Regions from separate parts of the Blautia sp. DFI.1.216 genome, predicted to be linked through region 2. Evidence: riboswitches for the same ligand, from Rfam matches in the RefSeq annotation. Region 2 holds a riboswitch; each other region holds the start of a gene.
What was found. Region 2 has a riboswitch for cyclic di-GMP ahead of LJE11_RS15345 (sensor domain-containing diguanylate cyclase). Riboswitches for the same ligand answer to the same signal wherever they lie in the genome.

Region 1 (8,429 bases), on a different contig from region 2:
TTATTGATGCCTTATCCTGCATGAATTCCAGCATTTTGGTTCCGGTATTTACAATCGTATTTTCCCATCCGGAATAAATAAACGGTGTCGTATTCCCTGCATTGATAAAATCCGAAATATCTGCATAGAAGGTGTCATCCGCCTTTGCATCTTTGAAAGGAAGCAGTCCTGCTTTTAATGTACTGTCCGGATACAGGGCACTGGTTCCTTCTACCGTAGACAGCACCTTCATGACTTTTAATGCATCTTCAAGTTTCTCAGGATCATTCTCCAGCTTTTTATTCAATCCATAAAAACGGTTTACATTTAAAATAAATACATTCTTGCTTCCATCTTCAGACAGGTATGGCATCAGACCAAATTTGTCCGTTGTATCTTCTGATTCCATAATGCCATTCTGTGGTCCCAATAGAAACAGTGAATTTCCCTTTATAAAAGCTTCTCTTGTTTTACTATCATCTACCGGATCACTGTTGCTGCAGTCAAGCATACCGAGATTTTTCCATTTCTGGATATATTCCATGCTGTCCATCATGCCTTCCGTGTCACTGACATTTGCCTTTCCTGACAGGTAATCTTTCTGCCACTGCTTTCCAGACATAGTACCAAGGAATCCCGCATCCGCAATATTACATATATACTGGAAGGCTGAACCAGGATACTGAATCTGTGCCATACATAACGTAACTCCTGCTTCTTTTGCCTTGTCTGCAAGTTCTTCAAGCTCTGTAAAAGATGTTGGCAGCTTCCAGCCATGCTTCTCAAGCAGTGTTTTATTATAGGTGATTCCATAACAGTTGTACAAAGATGGAAGCATATAAAGTGCACCCTCATCGGATACATCTTTCAGACGTGATTCCACATAATTATCTGTAAAATCGTATCCTGAGAGATCAATCATCTTATCACTGACATCCACCACATCTGGCTTATAAAAAGTCTGTGTGCAGATGTCCGGAAGATCATCTGCCTCTAACATATTCTGCAGACAGGTTGTTGTATTTGCTCCGCTGTACGGGACTACTTCAAGCTCAATCTCTGGATATGTTTTATGCACTTCTTCTATAAAATTGTCCACTTCCAGATAAGGAGCCATAAAAGTAATTGCTTCGTGCTTCTTTGGTGTTTCATCTGTTTTCCCACACCCTATAAGTCCTGTTGCCGCTATACATGCCAAAATAAGACATGCACTTTGTACTTTTTTGATTTTCATATTTTTCTCTCTTCTCCGATAAAATCATTATGGTTCCGTTTATGAAATAACATCCCTGCTTGCAGGATTCTTCGCCTGCGAAGGGTCGCTTCAGCGACATAATTCCCCTCCGTCGCAGTGCGATCCTGCCCGGAGGTCTTTTTTATGTTATAGGAACATTACGGAGTAATTTCCTATAACATAAAAAAACACCGTCTCACAGACAGCGCACATCATTTCATGCAACTGGCTGCCATTTTACAGGCCCTGTAGCTTTGCGTCACAGACTTTCATCTGCTTTGCCGATCGTCGTTCTATTACAGATTGTAAATTTATGCAAAATATTGATTTCATTATACTCCTACATTCCACTGTACACAAGAAAAACCTCGCCGCTTTAACGCTAAAAAAAGAACAGCCGATTATATATTCGAACTGTTCTCCTACTTCCGAATTCCACGCAACATTGACATTACTGTTTTCTGCTCATTTGTACTTATAGCAATCCTCTTAAATGCATTATTTACGAGGATTGCTATAGATTGATTATTCCATATTCTTAAAACAACAGCTCCATCTGATCCCCCACTTCAATTCTCGCAGTGACAAGTTCATCCGGTTCTTTCCCTCTTTTGTGTTCAGCTTTCAGATACTGCGTACCGCCCTCCAAATGACCGGCTGCAATGTATTCAGCCGATGGTCTGCAGTATAGTCTTCAGAAGATCTCCCTGAAGATAATAGGTTGTCTCAAAATGAAGATATGATAACGATACCTTATCCCACAACAGTAAAATCTTTGGCAGGAATTCTTCATCCCCATCCCAGAACTGAAGCAACACAGAAAAACCCGGAAGAACAGGCATTTCAAATGTCAGATCCGCCCCTGCCAAACGCTCCGTCTGCTTTCCCCCCAGACAGGTGCAGGCCTGCTTTACCTCTTCCACTTTTCCTGAAAATGCTTTTGCATACTTTTCCACAAAGGGGGCTGTTGACGGACTGCTTCCGGCAGTTACAAACCTGCTCACAGGCTGCCACTGCCCGGTCAAAGGCGGCAGTACTTCCTGTCCGGAGCAACAGAGAAAATCATAAATTGTCATAACAATTGTATATTCTCTGCAATCCGTCCATTCATCATCCGCAACATATTCAATGGCACCATTTCCGCGATCGATCCGATATTCTGTTCCGATATATTTCAAATACAGATATTCTTCATCATGTTTCAATCCATATTTCTCTATCAGCTTATCCTGATCATACTTTAGAAACAACTTTCTTCCCGTATATACCTGTTTTTCATAATTATCCATAATATACTTTATTCCATTTCTTATTTAACCGAATCCGCCCGGCACACTACTCTCTTTTCATAGATATATTCTAGCAAACTGTCTGTCAGAAATCAATTATGTTTTATCGTCTCGGGATTTGGGATAGTTGTATGTGAACAGTAGATAAACAATTTATTGACAAATAACCGACCAGATGTAATAATACCACTCAGAGATAGTATTTGGACTCAAAACTATACTCTGGCTGAAATCACTGGAATCTTATATAAAAACAGCCAGCCGGAACCCGAAAGCGGAAACGGAAGGATGTATGTAATTTTAAAAGATAGGAGCCGGTATTTATGATACAGGAAATCAGATTTCCCCTAATCTATGGAATAACAAGCCATATTTTATGTATCAGAAACAGGACTCAATATACAGGGAATCAATCAGAAGCGTTTCAGGGTCAAAGTGTATCCTGATGCGCTTTTTTTGCAGATCATAAAGGTATATTTCCTTTTTATGGAGCTGCATGACTCTGATTTTTCCCGCAGGAAAGGACTATATAAGATGACAATAGAAATGTTAAAAGGAAAAATCCACAGAGCAACTGTTGTCCAGGCCGAACTGGATTATGTGGGAAGCATTACTGTGGATGAAGAACTGCTGGAAGCTGCCGGAATACTGGAATATGAGAAAGTTCAGATTGTAGATGTGAACAACGGCAGTCGATTCGAGACATACACAATCTGCGGAAAACGCGGAAGCGGTATGATCTGTCTGAATGGAGCAGCAGCAAGATGTGTAAGCACAGGTGACAAGATTATCATCATGGCTTACGCAGGGTATGAGCCTGAAGAGGCACGTACTCATAAGCCTGCAGTTGTATTTGTAGATGAAGAGAATAAGATCAGCAGAGTGACCAATTATGAGAAACATGGTCTGCTGAAAGACATGGCCTGAAAACATTGATATCAGGTTAGAGACTATCATAAGATGAAAGTGAATTCAGAAAAGAGGCTATCTCAAAATCTATGATACCGGTCCATTGACCGAGAAAGAGGAGATAACAATGCAGGTAACAAAAACAGTAGAAGAAACAAAAAAACAGATCAAAGCATGGAAAAAAGAAGGTAAAACTATAGGTCTTGTTCCAACAATGGGATTTCTTCATGAGGGACATGCAAGTCTGATCAAAAAATGCAGAGAGCAGAACGACATTGTAGTTGTGTCTGACTTTGTCAATCCAACACAGTTTGGTCCGACAGAGGATCTTGAGGCATATCCAAGAGATTTCGAGCGAGACAGTAAACTCTGTGAGAGTCTTGGCGCAGACCTGATCTTCTGCCCTGAACCTTCTGAAATGTATCATGATCCCCATGCATTTGTAAGTATCGATACATTATCTGAAACACTTTGTGGAAAAACACGTCCTATCCATTTCAAGGGTGTGTGCACAGTTGTAACCAAACTGTTTCATATTGTAGCCCCGGACAGAGCATATTTCGGACAGAAGGATGCTCAGCAGCTTGCCATCATCCGCAAGATGGTCCAGGATCTGAATTTTGATATAGAGATCGTAGGCTGCCCAATCATCCGTGAGGAGGACGGACTGGCAAAATCCTCCAGAAATACATATTTAAGCGATGAAGAGAGAAAGGCTGCTCTCTGTCTGTCCAGATCCGTAAAACTCGGACAGGAAATCATCCACGCAGGCATTTCCGCAGAAGAACTTCTCGGCAAAATGCGTGCAGTGATCGAAAAAGAGCCTCTGGCAAAAATCGACTACGTTTCCATGGTAGATGCACTTACCATGCAGCCTGTGGAAAAAGCAGATCATAATGTTCTCGTAGCAATGGCTGTCTATATTGGCAAAACAAGACTGATCGATAACTTCAGCTACGAGGTATAATATATGGAAAATATTTTAAAGAAAATCGAAAAAATCAGCAGTTTTGCATCCAGATATATTGGAATCATCATCATTGCCTTTTCATGCCTTGCCTTTTTCTGGAGGGATGGATTTGCATGGATGACAAATTATACGTCTGTTTTTCTGGGTGTGATCATGTTTGGCATGGGACTGACCATACGTCTGGAAGACTTCCGTGCAATTTTTTCCAGACCAAAGGAAGTGATCATTGGCGCAGTTGCACAGTATACGATTATGCCAGTCGTGGCCTGGGTATTGTGCAAAGTCATGAATCTTCCTGCAGATCTGGCTCTGGGTGTGATCCTTGTGGGATGCTGTCCTGGTGGAACAGCCAGCAATGTGATCACCTATATTGCAGGCGGTGATGTTGCACTTTCAGTAGGAATGACAATTGTTTCCACTCTGGCTGCTCCTGTTATGACTCCATTTCTTGTGTACATTCTGGCAGGTGCCTGGGTGGAAGTATCCTTCTGGGCAATGGTACTGTCTGTTGTAAAAGTAATTCTGATTCCTGTACTTCTTGGAATCCTTCTTCGTACACTTGCAGGAGAGCATGTAGATAAAGTTTCAGATGTCATGCCATTGATCTCTGTTGTTGCCATTGTTATGATCATTGGCGGAATCGTGGCCGTTAATGCAGAGAAAATCTTAAACTGCGGAGTTCTGGTCCTTGGTGTTGTTGCAATCCACAATTTCTGTGGTATGATGCTTGGACTCCTTGCAGCCAAAATTTTCCATGTAGAATATACACGGACAACAGCTATAGCTATTGAAGTCGGCATGCAAAACAGCGGACTGGCAGTTTCTCTGGCAGCAGCTAACTTTGCAGCCAATCCACTGGCAACACTTCCAGGTGCTATTTTCAGTGTATGGCATAATATTGCCGGCTCTATCTTTGCAGGGATCCGCCGTTCCGGCGCAGAGAACCAGACACGCACAGGTGAAAATGGTGTGTCTGCAGCATAAATAACAAAAGAACATAGAAAACAGAAAAACCCCGGAAACCTTACGGTTCCGGGGTATCTTACGTTTGTGAGGTTCTTAAAATCTCATTATTTTCTATGATTTTCGTGTCTATATTGTCCTGTATTGCGGATTTTCCAAGCTATATTTCTATTCTCTTCATTTTTTAGTATCAAAATGGTATCACAGCCGATTTTTCATGAGCTGTCAACTTTCCGGTTGCAGATTCCCACCTTGACTGTTATAATCGAAACATGGGTGCTATCATAACGGTAGGCGGTTAGTCCTTCAGCAGAGGTTGCTGAGTGCCAGCGGCACTCGTTTTGCAACGACCGAAGTGAAACGGAGACCTGTGACCCTCTGATTACATAGAAACTCGAAAGAGAATCCACTGGAAAGGAGGGCTAAGCCATGAGTATTGTTGATTTTATAGCAGTAGTGAGCTTCGGCTTAACCTGCTTTGGTCTTGGATATACCTTTAGCAAGGATAATACTAAACCACAAAAATAGCCGCCCTGGTCTGGTAAACTAAGCGGCAATTTTTGTCAAAACATATATCGGACTAACCGTCTATCGGTAGCACTCTTTTTCTATAATCATATTAGCACGCATGTTCAGAAATGTCAAAAAATTTTTATTCTACTTTTTGAAGTTTTGACATATCCAATCCATGCCAGATCATCATCAGAATATCCCATTTTTAATTCTATGTACATTAAATTGTTAATCATTCTTATTCTCTCCTGATTCCAAATTTTGCAACATCTCAACAAACTGGAAGCTGTAAACCTTATTGTTCCTAAATTAACTGTGGCATACCATTGATAAACATATGCCATGCCTGTCATTTTTCGCACTAAGTTTCCATCCGTGCATTTCAACGATTTCTTTTGAGAGGGCAAGCCCTATTCCGCTGTTTCCGTTTTGTCCCGTATGAAAACGTTCAAACATATGGGAAAAATCCTCTGTGCTAAGTTCTCCTCCATCGTTCCAGATGGAAAGGACTTGATTTTTCCACGATATTTCGATTTGACTACACGCATATTTTACGGAATTAGTTATCAGGTTAGCAACAGCGTGTTCCAGCTTCTCCGGGTCTCCGTTGACATATCCTTCGTCCAGTTCTAACGATACTGAAAGGTTTCGCCTGTTCACAATTCCTTCAAGCGGCATCAAAATATCTTGAACCAGTGATGCCATTTCTATTGGTTCACACTTTAATGGTTCCGTACCGCTTTCCATTTTTGATAAATACAGGATATCCTCAATAAGTTTACTCATACGCTCCGTCTGAGACACTATCATTCTGCCCGCTTGAGAATAATCGGTAATGACTCCCATTTCAATCTCCTCCGCATATCCGCAAATTGCCATAAGCGGGGTTTTTAATTCATGAGATGTATTTTCAAAAAAGGTCTTCTGAGCTTTGTCATTTTGTTCAAGTTTTTTCCCGAGAAAATATCCAATGGCAGCACCGAGAGCGGCAATGGCAAAAGCATCCAGCAAAACACCAAAACTGATTTCTTTTACGAGTTCTGGTTCGCCGGTAACATCCACATAAGCAAGTAATCTCTCATTGCTGTCTTCGTAATACTCTGTTCTGGCTTTCATATAATAAGTTGCTTCGTTAATTTTTGCCCTTTGCATTTCATCAGACGGGTGTGTTTCATACCAGTCAATAAGTTTCTTCTCTTTGGGTGTCAGAATCTGATATATGTCATCCCTGTTTTCTGAATCTGCCCCCATATATACAAGTGAGGCATAATATAAAGAGCCTGTATCATTTTCAGATTCGTAATTCAAATATTCGTCTGAATTCAAAGTAAAAACGTTTTTAATTGCATTCTCAGCTCTCAGCTCTATTTTTTTATTAAAAACTATGTTCAGAATCAGCAGGCTCAAAAGCATGGCTGCCATAACGGCGGAACCTGTAAGTGTGGCAATTTTATAACGTGTCTTATTCATTACAATCCTCCAGTTTATAGCCATAGCCCCAGACAGCACTAATGCGAACTTTGCTGCCTGCTGTCTTCATTTTCTGCCTGACTCTTCTTACTGTCTCATCGACAACTCTGGTTTCTATCTCCGTAGAATCTATTCCCCATACTTTGTCGAGAATTTCATTCCGGGGGATTGCCGTTCCACCATGTTCCATAAGACATCCCAAAAGCGAAAATTCTGTCATAGTCAGACCAATATCATGCTCTTTCACAATGGCATTATGCTTCTCCCATGAAAAACACACATCACCAAAGGAAATATCTGCCTTTACCGGTATATTCATTTCAACTCTTCGGAACAACGCATTTACCCGGACAACAAGAAGTGACGGCGAAAATGGCTTAATCAGATAGTCATCCCCTCCATACATAAATCCCTTCATATGGTCAGACTCTGAATCCTTTGCCGTCAAAATAATAATAGGAACTGATGATATTGTCCTTAACTTTTTACATATGGAAAGACCGTCTGAACCCGGCATCATAATATCAAGAATAACAAGATCACAGGGCTTCTCCTGAAAAACAGAAAAGAGTATATCACCATTCTTGTATGCTGTTACCTCATATCCGGCATTGGATAAAAATTCTGTGAGTATTTCTCGTATATCCTGTTCATCATCTGCCAAATAGATTTTTTTTGCCATATCTTTAATCCCACATGAGGGGAGTCCCTCAGAAATTCTGTGAGATTCCCCATATTATATCTTTCAAAATCAGTATGTCTGTATTTTAGTTCCACCTGCTTTCGCTTCAAGAGCGATTGCCTGTGCCTCCAAAGCATCAATCTCATCTGAATACTTCGCATAGCGAGAAGCAAATTCCTCGTCAGAGAGGTTATCAGAGCCGTTATAAATATTGTCATAGATTGCATCAATTTTATTGTAAATACTGTTAAGCTGATTGACTTCATCTTCGCTCAAATTTCCATAGTATCCCTCATACCAACCCGCTTTCTTTTCAAGCGTTTCAATCTGTGCGTTCAGTGATGTAATCTCGTCATCATACTTTGCATAGCGGGCTTCGATCTCATCGTCTGAAAGATCATCGTCCGTCCACACTTCCGC
Region 2 (8,429 bases):
TATTTGCCAGCTTCTCAAGTTCATGCTTCTGCCCGATATCCTGAGCGATCAGCATTACTTTGGACAGTATACTGCCTTTCCATTCCACAGGTATCACTGACATTACTTTATAAGAAGATCTGTCAAGAGTAGAATATTCAAAGGTATACAGATCATCCTCAGACATAATAACTTTTCTCAGATGTTCCGGTGAAAGCAGATCATCCATCTGTATATTTATCTTTTCCGTAAGTACCACATACTCTCCGGACATACGCTGAAGAAGCTCCCTGTAATCACCTGTAGGATTATAATAAGACTCATTGTTCATCTCATAATATTCGTATATCCCGCTGTCCAGATCACAAACTGCAAAACGCTCTACAATCCTGGTTACTCCCTGAATAAGCTGGTCCATGGCGATGTTCTGCTTTAACATCGCTCTGCATTCTTTTTCCGTATTTTTCGAATCCGTCACATCACGAAGAAAAATCATGGCGTGTCTGACCTCTCCGTTCTCATCTGTATCTCCCTCCATCACTACATTCCGGATAATACGCAGCTCTCCGTCAAACACTGCTTTGCATTCCTGACTGAGTTCCCCGGTAATTTTTCTGAGTTCCTTCATAATATATTCCCGGTTGTAAATCTGCGCAACCGCCTCTTTACTCTCAGGACAGACATAATTATTAAGAAACATCTGTATCAGTTCATCCCATGTCCGGCTTTTGTTGAAAATTTCCTGAAGCGAGCCCTTTACTTTCATAGATTCAAATGTATTTTCCTGAAGATCCACATAATATTCACACAGATTCATATCTGTAAAAGCCCGGTGAAAAGCAGCTTCCCTTGCTTCCTGATTCCGGGCAAAGTGATCAGATCTGACAGATAATACCCAGATTGGCCGTCCTTTATTATCCCTGGCATCTGCCTTCACAATCCTTACCGATATTGATAAACCTTTACTGTCTGTAAGATACAAGGTGTGAGAACCCTGTAAATCATGAAGTCCTTCCGGTGAAAATATATGCTTTTGCTCATTACAGACCACACTGAGCATAGAGCCGTCTGATGCTTTCATAAATTCATCAAGGTCATCCCACCCCAAAAGCTGCAGAAAATAGTTACTTACACTCCAGATTGTCAGCTTCTCATCATAATAACCGGCGACTGTTCCCACCGGATCATTCTGTTTCAGTACATATTCAATAGCTTCCTGAACTGAAGGATTAATATCCGTATCTTCATTTGCGACATATATTTCAATCTTATTCATTTTGTTAAGCATACACCTATGCTCTGACATGATATTCTCAACCTTTCTTTAAAATAAAAGAGAATAATGCCCGCTACAATACAACAAGACATTACTCTCTGTATAAATGCAACTGGCTGCCATTTTACAGGCCCTTTAGCTTTGCGCCGCAGCCTTTCGACTGTTTTGCTGATACTGTATCTGTGGAATTATACAGTTACCTGGTGTGCCAACAAGTTGATTTCTCGAAGAATCAACTTGTCGGCACACTGGTTTATTCACAGACACATTATATATATTATATTTTTCATTTCTTATTACTGTTTACCATTAATATTTCCTGCACCGCTGTTTATTTGTTACTGTTTACTCCGTTCTCAGTAACATTTATATGCTTTGTAAATCCAAATAACGACTTGCCTCTTTCAATCGTCAGGTCAGTTAAACACTAATTGCAATATATTATTTGCATATCCCCTGAATAATGTCAACTGCTATTTTCCTTATTTCACAAAATTTATTCCAGATTGCAAACGACATACATTACATTTGTCATAATTAATCCTCTGAAATATTAAGACAGGTCCGTATTTTACGGGATAACGACCAACTATAATAACTCCATACAAAAACAGATCCAATATCTTATAATCAAAGATACAGGACCTGTTTTTATTATCTGAAATTCAGCCTGCAAGATTCAGCATTTTTAATAAGAACAGCCAGCTCAGGCCATAATAGGTAATTACTGCAACAAGGTCATTCACTGTTGTGATCAGCGGACCTGATGCTACTGCCGGGTCAATATTGATCTTCTTAAAGAACAATGGAATACAGGTGCCTACTGCACTGGAGATCAACATAGCCAACAACAGTGCCACACCGATACATCCGGATACTGCATAGGAAAACAAAAGTGTTTTTCCTTTAAACAGATAAATATACAATCCAATCAGCGCAAAAGACAGAATTCCAAGAAGTCCGCCATTACACAGACCAATTCTCATTTCCTTCCACACAAGTTCCAGTTTCTGCTTACCTGTCAGAGATTCATCCATCAGCACACGAATCGTCACAGCCAGAGACTGGGTACCCACATTACCTGCCATATCAAGGATCAAAGACTGGAAGCACATAATAATCGGAAGTGCAGTCACCACCTTCTCAAAAATTCCTACCACTGAGGAAACTACCATACCAAGTCCCAGAAGAATAATCAGCCAGGGCAGACGTTTCTTCATACTTTCTTTCAGTGGCTCCTTTAAATCCTCTTCTGCTGTCAGACCGGCCAGCTTCGCATAGTCATCACCCATCTCATCATCAACCAGGTCAATGATACTGGCAGATGTGATGACACCCAGAAGCTGATTATCGTTGTCAAGAACCGGAATAGAATCCTCAGAATAATCTTTCAGTTCTTCGATACATTCATCAATATTTTCTTCCGCATATACATATGGATAGGAAGTCACCACCAGATTCTCAAGCAGATCATCCCGTCTGGCAATGATCAGTTCTTTCAGATTAATGGCCCCATAAAATTTCTGCTGCTCTGTCACTACAAAAATAGTGGAGATATTGTCATTTTTTGCAGCCTGTTCGATCAGACTGCTCATTGCCTGCTTAACTGTCAGTTTATCTGTGATCACAATATAATTTGTTGTCATGCGGCTTCCGATCTCATCCTCATCAAAGGATGCGATCATCTCCACATCACGTCGAACCTCAGGTTCAAGCAGATCGATCAGTATTTTTTTCTTTGTTTTTTCAACTTTATTTAATACATCTGCAAGAGCATCTGTCTCCATTCTGGATAAAATGGCTGCTGCTTTTTTCACATCCATTTCATTCAGATACTCTGCTGCATTCTCCTCATCTGTATATTCAAAAATATCAGAAAGCATATCTATATCCAGGATACGGTACAGCTTGCACCGCTCCTGTACAGTCAGTTTCGGCATTACATCTGCCAGATCATTCTCATGATAATCCTGCAGCCTTTCTCCCATAACGGCCGGAGAGGTGTTGCTGCGGATGATCTTCAGAATTTCTTTGGAATAATCCTGTACTCTTTTCTCCATTCTTTCATCCTCCGTTTTTTTGCATAAAAGCACACCAAAAGAAAGCAGTCTGTTATTTATTACATTTTACTGCCATTTCTTCCATGCTTTTTCCAGCACAATAAACCGCAGGGTATCAAACCATAACCTGCTATTCATCCGCTGTCCGTAACTGTCCGGCATCTTCGCCGGATCATTACTGCTCAATATGTAATTGCATGATTCGGGGGAATTTCATAAATACAGGATAAGAAATGAAAAAGACATCCGATCTTCCACATACAGAAACTGTCAGATTACAGACAGTAAAAAACTCCTATTTTATATGCATACATGGAAAATCCTGAAAATATATGACTACAGCAGAACAAAAACGGCTGCTATACTCATATACTCTTTTTAATTCAGATCCTGTGCTACTACTTCGCCCATGAGAATCGCAATTATCCATTCTGTTCCACCTGCCTTTTCTTTAAAATTTACGATTTCGGATATCAGACCCTGTTTTCGGGAATCTGATTTCTAACAGCAAATTTTATGCTGTTCCCTATTTTGAAACAGCATTTTTAAAATTATTTTCAATTTGCACAGTTATTGTAACCGCCCAGTAGAGAAAAAGCAACCCTGTTTTCTCATTTTTACATTAATTTTTGTTAATGTTAACGATAAGTTTGCTTCTTTTATTCCTAAATGATAGAATATAATCAGAAATTTGCAAATAATAAGATTATTGCCATAAACATGCAAGACTATAATTGATATTCACAGGAGAAAAAATATGTCATTTATCAGTGTATTTGATGTTATGGGGCCGAACATGATCGGTCCTTCAAGTTCACATACCGCAGGTGCGGCGCGTATTTCCTATCTTGCCCAGAAAATGATCGAAGGCCCGTTAAAGAGAGCCGACTTCATCCTGTACGGCTCTTTTGCAAAAACTTACCATGGTCACGGTACTGACCGAGCTCTGCTGGGTGGTATTATGGGATTCTCTACTGATGATATGCGCATCCGAAATTCTTTTGATATTGCTCATGAAAAAGGTCTGAAATTCTCTTTCACTCCAAATGAGCAGGAAACAGATATTCATCCGAACACCGTAGATATCTGCATGGAAAATGAAAAAGGCCAGAAAATGACCGTACGCGGCGAATCCCTTGGAGGCGGCAAGGTCCGCATTGTGAAAATCAATCACGTACAGGTAGACTTTACAGGCGAATACAGCGCAGTGATCGTGATTCACCAGGACACTCCTGGCGTTGTAGCCTATATTACCAAATGCCTGAGTGACCGTAATATCAATATTGCATTTATGCGTCTGTTCCGTGAAGGCAAGGGGGATATTGCTTATACAATCGTAGAATCTGACGGTAAACTTCCTGAGAATATCGTTCCTGCAATCCGTGAGAACCCGAATATTCATGAAGTTATGATCGTACAGATGTAAAGAAAGGAGGATTTTTATCATGGATTTTAAAAATGCAAATGAACTCTTAGCACTCTGTGAAGAAAAAAATCTTCCTATCTCAGAGATTATGCGTATCCGTGAGATTGAGCTTGGCGAAACAGCCTCTGAGATTGTAAATAAAAAAATGATACGAGTACTGGGAATTATGAAAGATGCTGCTTTCTCACCAATCAGACAGCCGGTAAAATCTATGGGTGGTCTGATCGGCGGCGAAGCCAGAAAGCTGAGTCTCCACGCTCAGGAGAAAAAAGGTCTCTGCGGAAATCTGCTTCAGAAGGCAATTACTTATGCTATGGCTACACTGGAAACGAATGCCTCCATGGGGCTGATCGTGGCCTCTCCTACTGCCGGTTCTGCCGGAATCGTACCGGGGCTGATGCTGGCAATGCAGGAACATTATCAATTCTCTGATGAAGAGATTATACGGGCATTATTTAACGCAAGTGCCATTGGTTATCTGGCAATGCGAAATGCAACTGTTGCAGGTGCGGTAGGCGGATGCCAGGCCGAGGTAGGGGTTGCATCTGCAATGGCTGCATCTGCTGCTGTAGAGCTGATGGGAGGTTCACCGAAAGAATGTACTTTTGCTGCATCTACTGTTCTTATGAACATGCTTGGTCTGGTATGCGATCCGGTCGGCGGTCTGGTAGAATATCCATGTCAGAACAGAAATGCTGCAGGTGTGGCAAACGCTATAATTGCCGCAGAAATGGCTCTCGCAGGAATCCCGCAGTTGATTCCTCTGGACGAAATGATCCAGACGATGTTTACCGTGGGCAAAAAGCTTCCTGCAGAACTGCGTGAAACTGCTATGGGAGGATGCGCTACTACGCCATCTGCATGTAAAGCATGCCATATATGCAGTTAACAGGCTGACAAATAAAAAAACTGTCTCTGTAATGCACCTATTTTCTACGTATAATGTGCATATACAGGACAGTTTTTTATTATTTTTCCAGCTTTGCCAGCACTTTTGATGTAAAATGTGTATCGAAAAACTGAACAAAAGGTCCGAATCCAAATGCACTGACCAGTGTTCCCAGTCCGACGATTCCCCCTGCAAGCCAACACACCAGTGCACTGATCGCATCATTAGATACTCTGCACCAGAAATACGGAATTTTCGGCCATTTCTCTGTCATGATCAGAGAAATACTGTCATATGGTGCAACTCCCTGTTTCGGAAGCTGGTACATGGAAATTCCAAGGCTTGTTATGATAACTCCAATAAATACGGTAACCACCTGCATTGCCATCTGATCCGGTGCATCGATCACAGATGTGATCAGGTTATAGAAAAATGTAACAAAATATCCAAGAAATAACGCATTTATGATCGTTCCCAATCCGATAAGCTTTCTTCCCCAGATAATTTCTATTACAAAAAATCCCAGATTCAGAAGAATTAAAAAACGGGCATATTCAATTCCCACACATTCTGCCAGTGCCATGACCATTCCGCTGAAAGGGTCATTTCCAAGACCGGAAAGTTTAAAAATTGCAATTCCCAAACCAAGGATTATATTTCCAATCAACATTACGACCACATACTTCCAGTTTATTTTTCTGATCCATTCACTCATCTTTTTTTCCTCCGTAAAATTAACTCTTTCTATCATATCAGACAGTAAAATACTTTACAATATTCTTTCTGTAAATTGTTTTCCACTATTTTATTGTGATTTTGGCATATTCATGCCAAAACACCTCGCGGGATAGTGGTATGTGAACAGTTACAAAACTACTTGATTTACTCCGTGAATGTGACTATAATGAGAAAAGCGTATATAGGTGTATATACACCCTTCTATACATAATAAAAACAGGAGAAAATATAATCTATGGAAAAGTTAAAAGCATTTCTCAGACGCAAAGACATCGAAATCTCTATAAAACGTTATGGAATCGATGCCCTTGGTGCCATGGCACAGGGTCTTTTCTGCTCCCTGCTGATCGGCACGATCATCAACACACTTGGAACACAGTTTCATATTTCATTTCTGACCACTGCTGTGGCAACTGTAAACGACACCCAGTATACCGTAGGCTCTCTGGCATCTGCAATGAGTGGTCCTGCCATGGCTGTCGCCATCGGCTATGCGCTGCATTGTCCGCCGTTGGTGTTGTTTTCATTGATTACTGTTGGCTTTGCATCTAACGCATTAGGCGGTGCAGGCGGACCGCTGGCTGTATTATTTGTAGCCATCTTCGCTTCCGAAATCGGAAAAGCAGTATCTAAGGAAACCAAAATTGATATTCTGGTCACTCCACTTGTCACGATCGGTGTAGGTGTTGCCCTGTCCGCATGGTGGGCTCCGGCACTTGGAAGTGCAGCGATGAAAGTGGGAAATATTATTATGTGGGCAACCAACCTGCAGCCGTTCCTGATGGGAATCCTTGTTTCTGTATTTGTGGGTATTGCACTGACACTTCCTATCTCATCTGCCGCAATCTGTGCTGCGCTTGGCCTTACCGGACTTGCCGGAGGAGCTGCTGTAGCAGGCTGCTGTGCACAAATGGTAGGTTTCGCAGTAATGTCCTTCCGCGAAAATAAATGGGGTGGTCTTGTTTCTCAGGGAATCGGAACATCCATGCTCCAGATGGGAAATATCGTAAAAAATCCACGCATCTGGATTGCACCGATCCTTACTTCTGCCATCACCGGACCTCTTGCAACCTGTCTGTTCAAGCTTCAGATGAACGGAACCCCTGTTTCTTCCGGTATGGGTACCTGCGGATTCGTAGGACAGATTGGTGTATATACCGGCTGGATGAATGATATTGCAGATGGACTTAAAACCTCAGTTACAGGCTGGGACTGGGCAGGTCTCCTGATGATCTCCTTCATCCTCCCTGCAATTCTGTGTCCGCTCATCAATATGTTTATCCGTAAGCTTGGGTGGGTGAAAGATGGAGATATGACACTGTCATAATCTTCGTTTTATCCATTACCTTCTATAAAAATTCTGTTTCCATAACAGAAAACAGCTGCACTACCTGTCATCTGACGTACTGCTCACAGTTTTATCCCTGAGCATACTTTTCAGACAGTATCGCAGCTGTTTTTATAATAATTCTTTAAAATAATCTTTATTTTCTTTTATCTTTCTACTTCTGTATATTGATTTCCTTCTGCATCGCGCAGATTATCATCCACATAAATTTTTCTTCCTGCTATATCCAGCCGTTCCTTATAATCAAGTGATACACCGCCAAGCATAGCGGCTACAAATGAAAAAACAATCGTCATTCTGCAAAATGTCTGAAGAAATCTGAGTGCACCATAAATAAACAGATTCTTATAATAAGCAGATCTGAATTCCTTTTCTACACCCCTTGCTGTAATTCGATACATAAACATAACTACTGCCAACAAAAAGATTCCAACTATCAAAAGAAATATTCCTGCTTCACGATATTCTCCTGTCAGATGATATGCTCCTATCAGTAACATCGCAGGTGTAAGCAATGTCATTATAAAAACCATTTCTGCTCGAAATGTATAAAAACGATACATTAAGAACAATAACACCAATACAGCAACCAAAAACATAGCATTTTACTCCTTCTTACAATATTTTTTTTCGCAGTTATGATAATAACACAGATAACGCTTATTACTGTTTTAGGCACTGATATTAGACAAAATTTCTATAAAAGCTTTGCA
Region 3 (8,429 bases), on a different contig from region 2:
ATTGATTACGATACAGTTTCTGATATGCAGTAGGTAATATCTGAAATATATCTCGGAAAGCCGATGTAAATTTACTTTGGTTTTTATATCCCACAGCGGCGGCAATTCCCGAAATAGATTTATCTTCCTGCAACAGCATATTCGATGCCAACTTCATACGGTATTCTTTCATGTAAGAAGCGATGGGCATTCCATAGACTGCTTTGAAAACGGATTTCAAAGTAGTGGTGTTCATCAGATACTGCTTTGACAACTCTTCAATAGTATAGTGGCGTTTTAGGATATGTTCCCGTGTACGAAAAATGGGCATTTTATTGTTATTTTGAAAAGCTGCGAGGCGTTTCAGGAAGAGCAAACTGTTGAAGTCAAAAAGTGGCTGGGAGCGTTATATTTAATTCACTTTGGCAAGGTGATATGACTGTATGGATCAAGGTTGGTTGCAGCTTCTGACTTTTATAGCCGTAATCCTTTAATATCTTTAATGCGTGATAAGATCATATTGCAACTGCAGCTGATAATGCCAGGCAGTGTATCAATGACATTGTGCAGGAAGTACTCCATTTCATCACCTGATGAAGCAACGGCATGTACATGAAGCCTGTCTCTTCCTGTGACACGGTAAATCTGTGAGACTGTATCATTTTTGTACAATATATCTGTCACCTGCGCCAGGTACTCCGGTTTTGTTTCAATTTCAAAATAGCATGATACAGCCCCACTGATTTTTTGCGGATTAATAATTGTTGTATATTCTTCGATTACGCCTCTTTTCTCCAAAGCCTGGATACGGGCTTTTACTGCCACTCTGGAAATACCGGTTTCTTCACCGATATCAGAGTAAGAGATACGTGCGTTTTCTATAAGCAGCCGGATAATCTTCTGATCCAGCTCATCTAAACCGTCCAGGTACATAAGTTCCCTCCTGTAAAATAATATAAAATAATATCCATCTGATAGCAGCTTTTTTCAATATCAAATATCATATCATTTATATTACTAAAAGTAAACAGCAGCTTGACTTATTTGCTGTAACTACATATAATTGTTGCGTAACGAAATCTTAAACTTACATTTTGAAAATACAATCGTGATTTCGGATAAAAAGCAGGAATTGATGGAGGAAAATGAGAATGTCAAAAGATGAATATTTAATCACAGATGCCCCTCTTAAAGCACTGACTGTTTTTGCAATGCCTATGATTCTGGGCAGCTTCTTTCAACAAGTATATAATATGGCTGATTCCATTATCGTAGGTCAGTTTGTGGGATCCTCTGCACTTGCGGCAGTTGGAGCCTGTGCCGCTTTGACCAATGTTTTCATCTGTGTGGCTTTGGGAGCCGGTGTAGGAGCAGGTGTACTTGTGAGCCGCTATTTTGGAGCTCAGAATTATAGCAAAATGAAAACAATTGTGTCAACATCGTTGATCAGTTTTCTGATTCTGAGTATACTTCTGGGGGTTTTTGGCTTTGTTTTTTCTCATTTTATGATGAGTTTATTACAAACACCTGCTGACATACTGGATGAAGCGGTACTGTATCTGCGTGTTTATTTTGTGGGATTTCCCTTTCTGTTTATGTACAATATCCTTTCAACGATGTTCAATTCCATCGGTGAATCGAAGATTCCGCTGGGCCTTTTGATATTTTCTTCTGTTTTGAATATTGTTATGGATCTTTGGATGGTGGCAGGTTTAGGGCTGGGTGTGTTCGGTGCCGCCCTTGCAACTCTCATTGCGCAGGGGATTTCCGCAGTGTTTTCGCTTTTGATTTTCTTTAACCGGATGCGTCGATATAAAAGCCGCTTTAACTGGTTTGACAGGCAGGAGTTACATTCCATGCTTCGTATTGCAGTACCATCGGTTCTTCAGCAATCCACAGTGTCAATTGGTATGATGATCGTACAGGCGGTTGTAAATCCCTTCGGTACACAGGCGCTGGCAGGTTATGCGGCAACCATGAGAGTAGAGAATGTTTTTTCACTGATATTTGTATCCATTGGAAATGCGGTTTCGCCCTATGTTTCCCAGAATCTTGGAGCAAAGAAAATTGAACGTATTAAAAAAGGATATCACGCTGCACTGGTGTTAGATCTGTGTTTCGCAGTCCTTGCTTTCATAGTCATTGAAACACTGCACACCCCAATTTCTTCCTTATTCCTTGGAAAAGATGGAACCGCTCTGGCATATCAGGTGTCCGGGGATTATATGAAATGGCTGGGATATTTCTTTATTTTTATGGGTATTAAGATGGCAACAGATGGAGTTCTTCGTGGACTTGGAATTATGCGGCCGTTTCTCATTGCCAATATGGTAAACCTTGCCATTCGGCTGTCAGTTGCCTTGATTTTTGCACCGCGTTATGGAATTGCATTTGTCTGGCTTGCTGTACCGGCCGGATGGCTTGCGAATTTTCTGATCTCCTATGGGGCACTTAGAAAATCATGGCCGGTTGATGAAGGAGTTTCATTCCGGTAAATTTCTCTTAAGTTTTGATGGGAAGCTGGATTTGTATGTTAAGAGGTATATTTTCGTTACTGTTCACTGGCAATATCCTGCGAAGCGTGTTGCTGTGAACAGTAACATATTTTCTTATAGACATGATATAGTATGAGTGCTATAATAAAAATAATTTTTTATGGCATTTATTGGCAAACCGGTTGAAAAGCCGGGGCGCAAAGCCAGAAGGAGCTAAAGTCAGATTGAAATCTGGCCATGCCAGCCGGTTGCATCATGCCTCAGTAATAAAAAAAGGTAAATGTTAAATGGGCATTATGGAAAAAGTTCCTGTAAAATTTTTTACAAGGAACTTTTTTTTGTCTTCAAGCGGATATTCGCAACCTCCGCAGGGGACTTACCTGATTCGGTTAAATTTGATGGAAAATAGAGAAGAACAGCAGGAATGGAGAAAAGATGAAAGGAAAAAGAGTGATTGCAGGCATTCTGCTTGTGGGAATTTTAGCAACTGCCCTGGCAGGGTGCAAAAATGCAGATGTTACTAAAAAAGAAAGAGAAAAGCCCGTTATCACCCTGGGCAGTGACAGTTATCCGCCATACAATTATCTGAATGAAGATGGAATCCCCACAGGAATTGATGTGGAACTGGCTACAGAAGCTTTCAGAAGAATGGGGTATCAGGTGGATGTTGTCCAGATCAACTGGGAGAAGAAAAAAGAACTGGTAGAAAGCGGAGAGATCGACTGTATTATGGGCTGTTTTTCCATGGAAGGACGCCTTGACGATTACCGCTGGGCAGGACCCTACATAGCAAGCCGCCAGGTAGTTGCTGTAAATGAGAGCAGTGATATCTATAAACTAAGTGATCTGGAGGGAAAGAACCTTGCCGTCCAGTCCACAACCAAACCGGAAGGCATCTTTCTGAACCGGACAGATGAAAGGATCCCCAAACTGGGCAATCTGATCAGTCTTGGGCACAGGGAACTAATCTATACCTTTCTGGGAAAAGGATATGTAGATGCAGTTGCTGCACATGAGGAATCCATTGTCCAGTACATGAAGGATTATGATGCAAGCTTCCGTATCCTGGAAGATCCGCTGATGGTGGTCGGGATAGGTGTTGCTTTTGCAAAAGAGGATGACAGAGGAATTTGTGAGCAGATGGATCAGACGCTGGAAGAAATGCGTCAGGATGGCACATCCCTGAAAATCATTAAAAAATATCTGGATGATCCCCAGAAGTATCTGGAGGTGGATAATCTTGGATATTAGGAGAAGAATAAAAGTAAAGCGATTCTGGATATTCGGCATTCTGCTTGGAATCTGTGTGACTGCAGCTTCCCTGTATTACTTTTTTCAGGCAGAGAAAAAGGAAGCAGAGAACAGGATGGTGAAAACTGTAAACTATGTCAAAGTGCAGTGTTCCACCTACACCCATTATAATGAAGCTTCGGAATCTAAAAGTCTCCTCCGCGCCATTGAAAGTGCCAGACAGATGAGTACGAATATCGACATGGAAACAGAAAACGGCTGCCGGTTAAGCCAGGAGTTTCTGAAAGAAAATCTGCAGACCCTCTGGGTGGATGGTATCCTTGTGCTGGATGCAGAGGGAAAGACAGTCTGCAAATACAGCATGGATGAGGCTCTGACCAATGAGATCACAGATTATCTGCAAAAAGACATTATCATGGATTTTACCGGATATGAAGAAAGATCTTATTCGGAACGGATTGACCGAGAAGACGGATCACGTATCGACATTGCAGCCTGTGCCAGAAAAGATGCACCAGGTATGGTTGCAATTTATTATTACACATCTCCGGAATTTGTCAGAAATTATACCCTGACAATACAGAACCTTTTAAATGGCTATAGCACTCAGAAAGATGGAACGATTATTGTTGCAGATAAGGGAACCATCGTTGCCAGCAACGATGAAAGCCTGCTGGGACAGGATACTGCCGGCAATCAGGTTGTCCAGGCAATGAAAGAGCATACAGACAGTCAGCATATTTTTCATTTAAAAAATGAAGGAACCAGATGTTATGGAATCATGCTGAAGCAGCGGGATTATTATATTTATGCCTATCTTCCGGATACGGAAGTATTCCGTAACCTGCCGCTAAGTGTAACAGCTGTCGTTTTTCTTTATTTACTCATATTCGGTATATTCTGCTTCTGGGGTTACAGAGCGGATCTGGCACACCGGAAACAGGAACAGGAAAAAGATGAAAAATATAAAGCAGAACTTCTGAGAACAGCAAAAAAAGCAGAAGCAGCCAATGAGGCAAAAACCGAGTTTCTGCAGCGAATGAGCCATGATATCCGGACACCGATCAATGGAATCTGCGGCATGATCAATGTGGCAGACTATTATGCAGACAATATGGAGAAACAGACGGAATGCAGGGCAAAGATCAAAGAGGCATCTCATCTGTTGCTGGAACTGATAAACGAGGTTCTGGACATGAGCAAGCTGGAGTCAGATGAAGTGGTTCTGGAAGAAATCCCATTTAATCTGAACAGTATTTCTGAGGAAATACTGGGTGTGATCGAACATATGGCTACAGAGCAGAATATCCGGATCATTTGGGAAGAGAAAGAAGTTACACACTGGAATCTTATTGGAAGTCCGGTGCATGTGAAACGGATTCTAATGAATATTTTGTCTAATGCGGTGAAATATAACAAAGAAAACGGATATGTCTATATCAGCTGTCGGGAAATCCCATCGAAACAGACAGCAATGACCACATTGGAATTTGTCTGCAGAGACACCGGAATTGGAATGACAGAGGCATTCCAGAAACGCATTTTTGAACCATTTGCACAGGAACATGCAGGAAGCCGCACAAAATTCGCCGGAACAGGGCTGGGAATGCCAATCACAAAAAAACTGGTGGAAAAAATGAGCGGAACCATTTCCTTTGAAAGTAAAGAAGGCACAGGGACTACATTTGTGATCCGGATTCCATTCCGGATTGACACAGATATGAAGGACAGGACTGAAGCTGAAGAAAAAACGGAAACTTCTATCCATGGACTCCATGTTCTTCTGACAGAGGATAATGAGCTGAATATGGAGATTGCAGAATTTGTGCTTCAGAATGAAGGCGCTGTGGTGACAAAAGCATGGAATGGACAGAAGGCTGTTGACATATTCAGAAAAAACAGACCTGGAGAATTTGATGCTATTCTTATGGATATTATGATGCCTGTCATGAATGGATATGAAGCAGCAAAGATGATCCGCTCTCTGGACAGAGAGGATGCAAAAGTGATACCGATCATTGCCATGACAGCAAACGCGTTCACTGAGGACAAAATGAGAGCAAAGGAAGCAGGAATGGATGAACATATTGCCAAGCCTGTTGATGGGAAATTATTAGTAAAAGTGATCAATGAGTTAGTAAAACGCGATCAGAGGGAGAAGTTATAATGAAAAAGAAAAAATGGAACAAGTTAGTTTCTGTGCTTTTGGCGATGGTGACAGCCGTATCACTTCTGTCTGGCTGCGGCGGGAAAAGTGCGGAAAAAGAAGATGCAGAAACCATCACAGTGTATTTATGGAGCACAAAGCTGTATGAAAAATATGCGCCATACATCCAGGAACAGCTTCCGGATATCAACGTTGAATTTGTAGTAGGCAATAATGATCTGGATTTCTATCGTTTTCTGAATGAAAACGGCGGATTGCCGGATATTATAACCTGCTGCAGGTTTTCCCTCCATGATGCAAGCCCCCTGAAGGACAGTCTGATGGATCTTTCCACAACCAATGCTGCAGGTGCTGTCTATGATACCTACCTTAACAATTTCAAAAATCAGGATGGCAGCGTAAACTGGCTTCCTGTGTGTGCAGATGCCCATGGCTTTGTAGTGAACAAAGATCTTTTTGAAAAGTATGATATTCCTCTTCCAACGGATTATGAAAGCTTCGTTTCTGCCTGCCAGGCATTTGATGAGGTGGGTATCCGTGGGTTTACTGCAGACTATTACTATGATTATACCTGTATGGAAACACTGCAGGGTCTGTCTGCATCAGAGCTGTCTTCTGGGGATGGACGTAAGTGGCGTACCATCTACAGTGACCCGGACAATACAAAGAGAGAAGGTCTGGACAGTACCGTCTGGCCGGAGGCTTTTGAACGTATGGAGCAGTTTATTCAGGATACAGGGCTGAGCCAGGATGATCTGGATATGAATTATGATGATGTGGTTGAGATGTACAAAAGTGGTAAGCTTGCCATGTATTTCGGCAGTTCTGCCGGTGTAAAAATGTTCCAGGATCAGGGCATTAACACAACATTCCTGCCATTCTTTCAGCAGAACGGCGAAAAGTGGCTGATGACTACACCATATTTCCAGATAGCTTTAAACCGTGACCTGACAAAGGATGAAACACGTCGGCAGAAAGCAATGAAGGTACTGAACACAATGCTTTCAGAGGATGCGCAGAACCGGATCATTTATGATGGGCAGGATCTGTTAAGCTATAGCCAGGATGTGGATTTCCGGCTTACGGAATATCTGAAGGATGTGAAACCTGTGATCGAAGAAAACCATATGTATATCCGTATTGCGTCAAATGACTTTTTTTCCATTTCTAGGGATGTGGTGTCTAAGATGATCTCAGGAGAATATAATGCAGAGCAGGCTTATCAGTCATTTAATTCCCAGCTTCTTGAAGAAAAATCCACTTCTGAGGATATTGTGTTGGATTCAAAGAAAACTTATTCCAATCGTTTCCATACCAGCGGAGGCAATGAAGCCTATTCTGTTATGGCAAACACTTTGCGTGGTATTTATGGGACGGATGTGCTGATTGCAACAGGAAACAGCTTTACAGGAAATGTACTGAAGGCCGGTTATACAGAAAAAATGGCAGGCAACATGATTATGCCAAACGAGCTTTCCGCTTACAGCAGTGAGATGAGCGGGGCAGAACTGAAGGAAACGGTCAGAAACTTCGTAGAAGGCTACCAGGGAGGCTTTATCCCCTTTAACCGTGGCTCTCTGCCTGTGTTCAGTGGTATTTCTGTAGAAATCAGGGAAACGGATAATGGTTATACATTGAGTAAAGTTTCAAAGAATGGAAAACAGATTCAGGACAAGGATACTTTTACTGTGACCTGCCTTGCAGCACCACAATATATGGAAGCTTATCCGGCAGAGGAAAATATTGTATTTGATGGAGGGGATACCTCTGTGGAAGATACCTGGACAACATATGTTTCAGATGGTAATGCCATTCTTGCAGAGCCTGAAGACTACATTACTCTGAGGTGAGAAGAATGGATGTTAAGAATCATAATACAAACAGAAAGAAACGGGTTGTGAGAAAACGATGGAATGCAGCAGTTCTTATTGCCCTATTTGTTGGAATCCTTTTGACTGTTTTCCAATATTTGGGGTTTGTATCGAAGACTGTTTATGAGGAAAGTGTTTCTCACCTGACAGAAATTTTTCATCAGTCTGATAATATGCTAAGTGAGCTGACAAATAAGAATCTGACTTATCTCCATATATGGGGGGAATATCTGCAGAACACTTCCGATGAAAGTGAAATTCGTGAGTATATAGAGAAAGCACAGGAAGATGCAGGCTTTTTAGATTTTTATTTCCTGTCAGCGGACGGGAACTATAAGATGGTAACAGGTGAAACCGGGTATCTGGGATTACAGGAAAATATTGAAGATGAGATCCGGCAGGGAAATGATGTGATAACCAATGCAACAGTTCCCGGAAAATCCCAGCTCCTTGTTTTTGCCACTCCCAGGCCTCATGGAAGTTATCAGGGCTTTGAATATGATGCCATTGCCATTGCCTATGAAAACTCTGATATCGTAAATGTGCTGAATATTTCTGCTTTCAATGGAAATGCCCAGAGTTATGTGGTTCATCCGGATGGCCGTGTTGTTGTGGATCATTCTTCTGAGGCATGGGGAGAGGTGTATAATTTCTTTGGGATTCTGA

Region 1: another riboswitch for cyclic di-GMP. It lies ahead of LJE11_RS14580 (ABC transporter substrate-binding protein); the one in region 2 lies ahead of LJE11_RS15345 (sensor domain-containing diguanylate cyclase).
Region 3: another riboswitch for cyclic di-GMP. It lies ahead of LJE11_RS14360 (substrate-binding periplasmic protein); the one in region 2 lies ahead of LJE11_RS15345 (sensor domain-containing diguanylate cyclase).

The regions. Positions count from the first base shown of each region.
Region 1 covers NZ_JAJDML010000044.1:802-9,230, reverse strand. The annotation lists gene LJE11_RS14580 (ABC transporter substrate-binding protein) at 1-1,213, opposite strand, end outside; cyclic di-GMP riboswitch class I at 1,431-1,506, opposite strand; gene LJE11_RS14575 (DUF3786 domain-containing protein) at 1,882-2,502, opposite strand; gene panD (aspartate 1-decarboxylase) at 3,037-3,429, shown strand; gene panC (pantoate--beta-alanine ligase) at 3,539-4,378, shown strand; gene LJE11_RS14560 (bile acid:sodium symporter family protein) at 4,382-5,365, shown strand; gene LJE11_RS14555 (sensor histidine kinase) at 6,167-7,327, opposite strand; gene LJE11_RS14550 (response regulator transcription factor) at 7,320-8,009, opposite strand; gene LJE11_RS14545 (hypothetical protein) at 8,079-8,429, opposite strand, start outside.
Region 2 covers NZ_JAJDML010000049.1:15,451-23,879, forward strand. The annotation lists gene LJE11_RS15345 (sensor domain-containing diguanylate cyclase) at 1-1,255, opposite strand, end outside; cyclic di-GMP riboswitch class I at 1,360-1,435, opposite strand; gene mgtE (magnesium transporter) at 1,921-3,315, opposite strand; gene sdaAB (L-serine ammonia-lyase, iron-sulfur-dependent subunit beta) at 4,073-4,741, shown strand; gene sdaAA (L-serine ammonia-lyase, iron-sulfur-dependent, subunit alpha) at 4,761-5,630, shown strand; gene LJE11_RS15365 (YczE/YyaS/YitT family protein) at 5,710-6,345, opposite strand; gene LJE11_RS15370 (PTS transporter subunit IIC) at 6,604-7,695, shown strand; gene LJE11_RS15375 (hypothetical protein) at 7,863-8,249, opposite strand.
Region 3 covers NZ_JAJDML010000042.1:19,898-28,326, forward strand. The annotation lists gene LJE11_RS14345 (helix-turn-helix domain-containing protein) at 1-310, opposite strand, end outside; gene LJE11_RS14350 (Lrp/AsnC family transcriptional regulator) at 454-912, opposite strand; gene LJE11_RS14355 (MATE family efflux transporter) at 1,131-2,474, shown strand; cyclic di-GMP riboswitch class I at 2,637-2,730, shown strand; gene LJE11_RS14360 (substrate-binding periplasmic protein) at 2,910-3,725, shown strand; gene LJE11_RS14365 (ATP-binding protein) at 3,709-5,892, shown strand; gene LJE11_RS14370 (ABC transporter substrate-binding protein) at 5,892-7,742, shown strand; gene LJE11_RS14375 (hybrid sensor histidine kinase/response regulator) at 7,748-8,429, shown strand, end outside.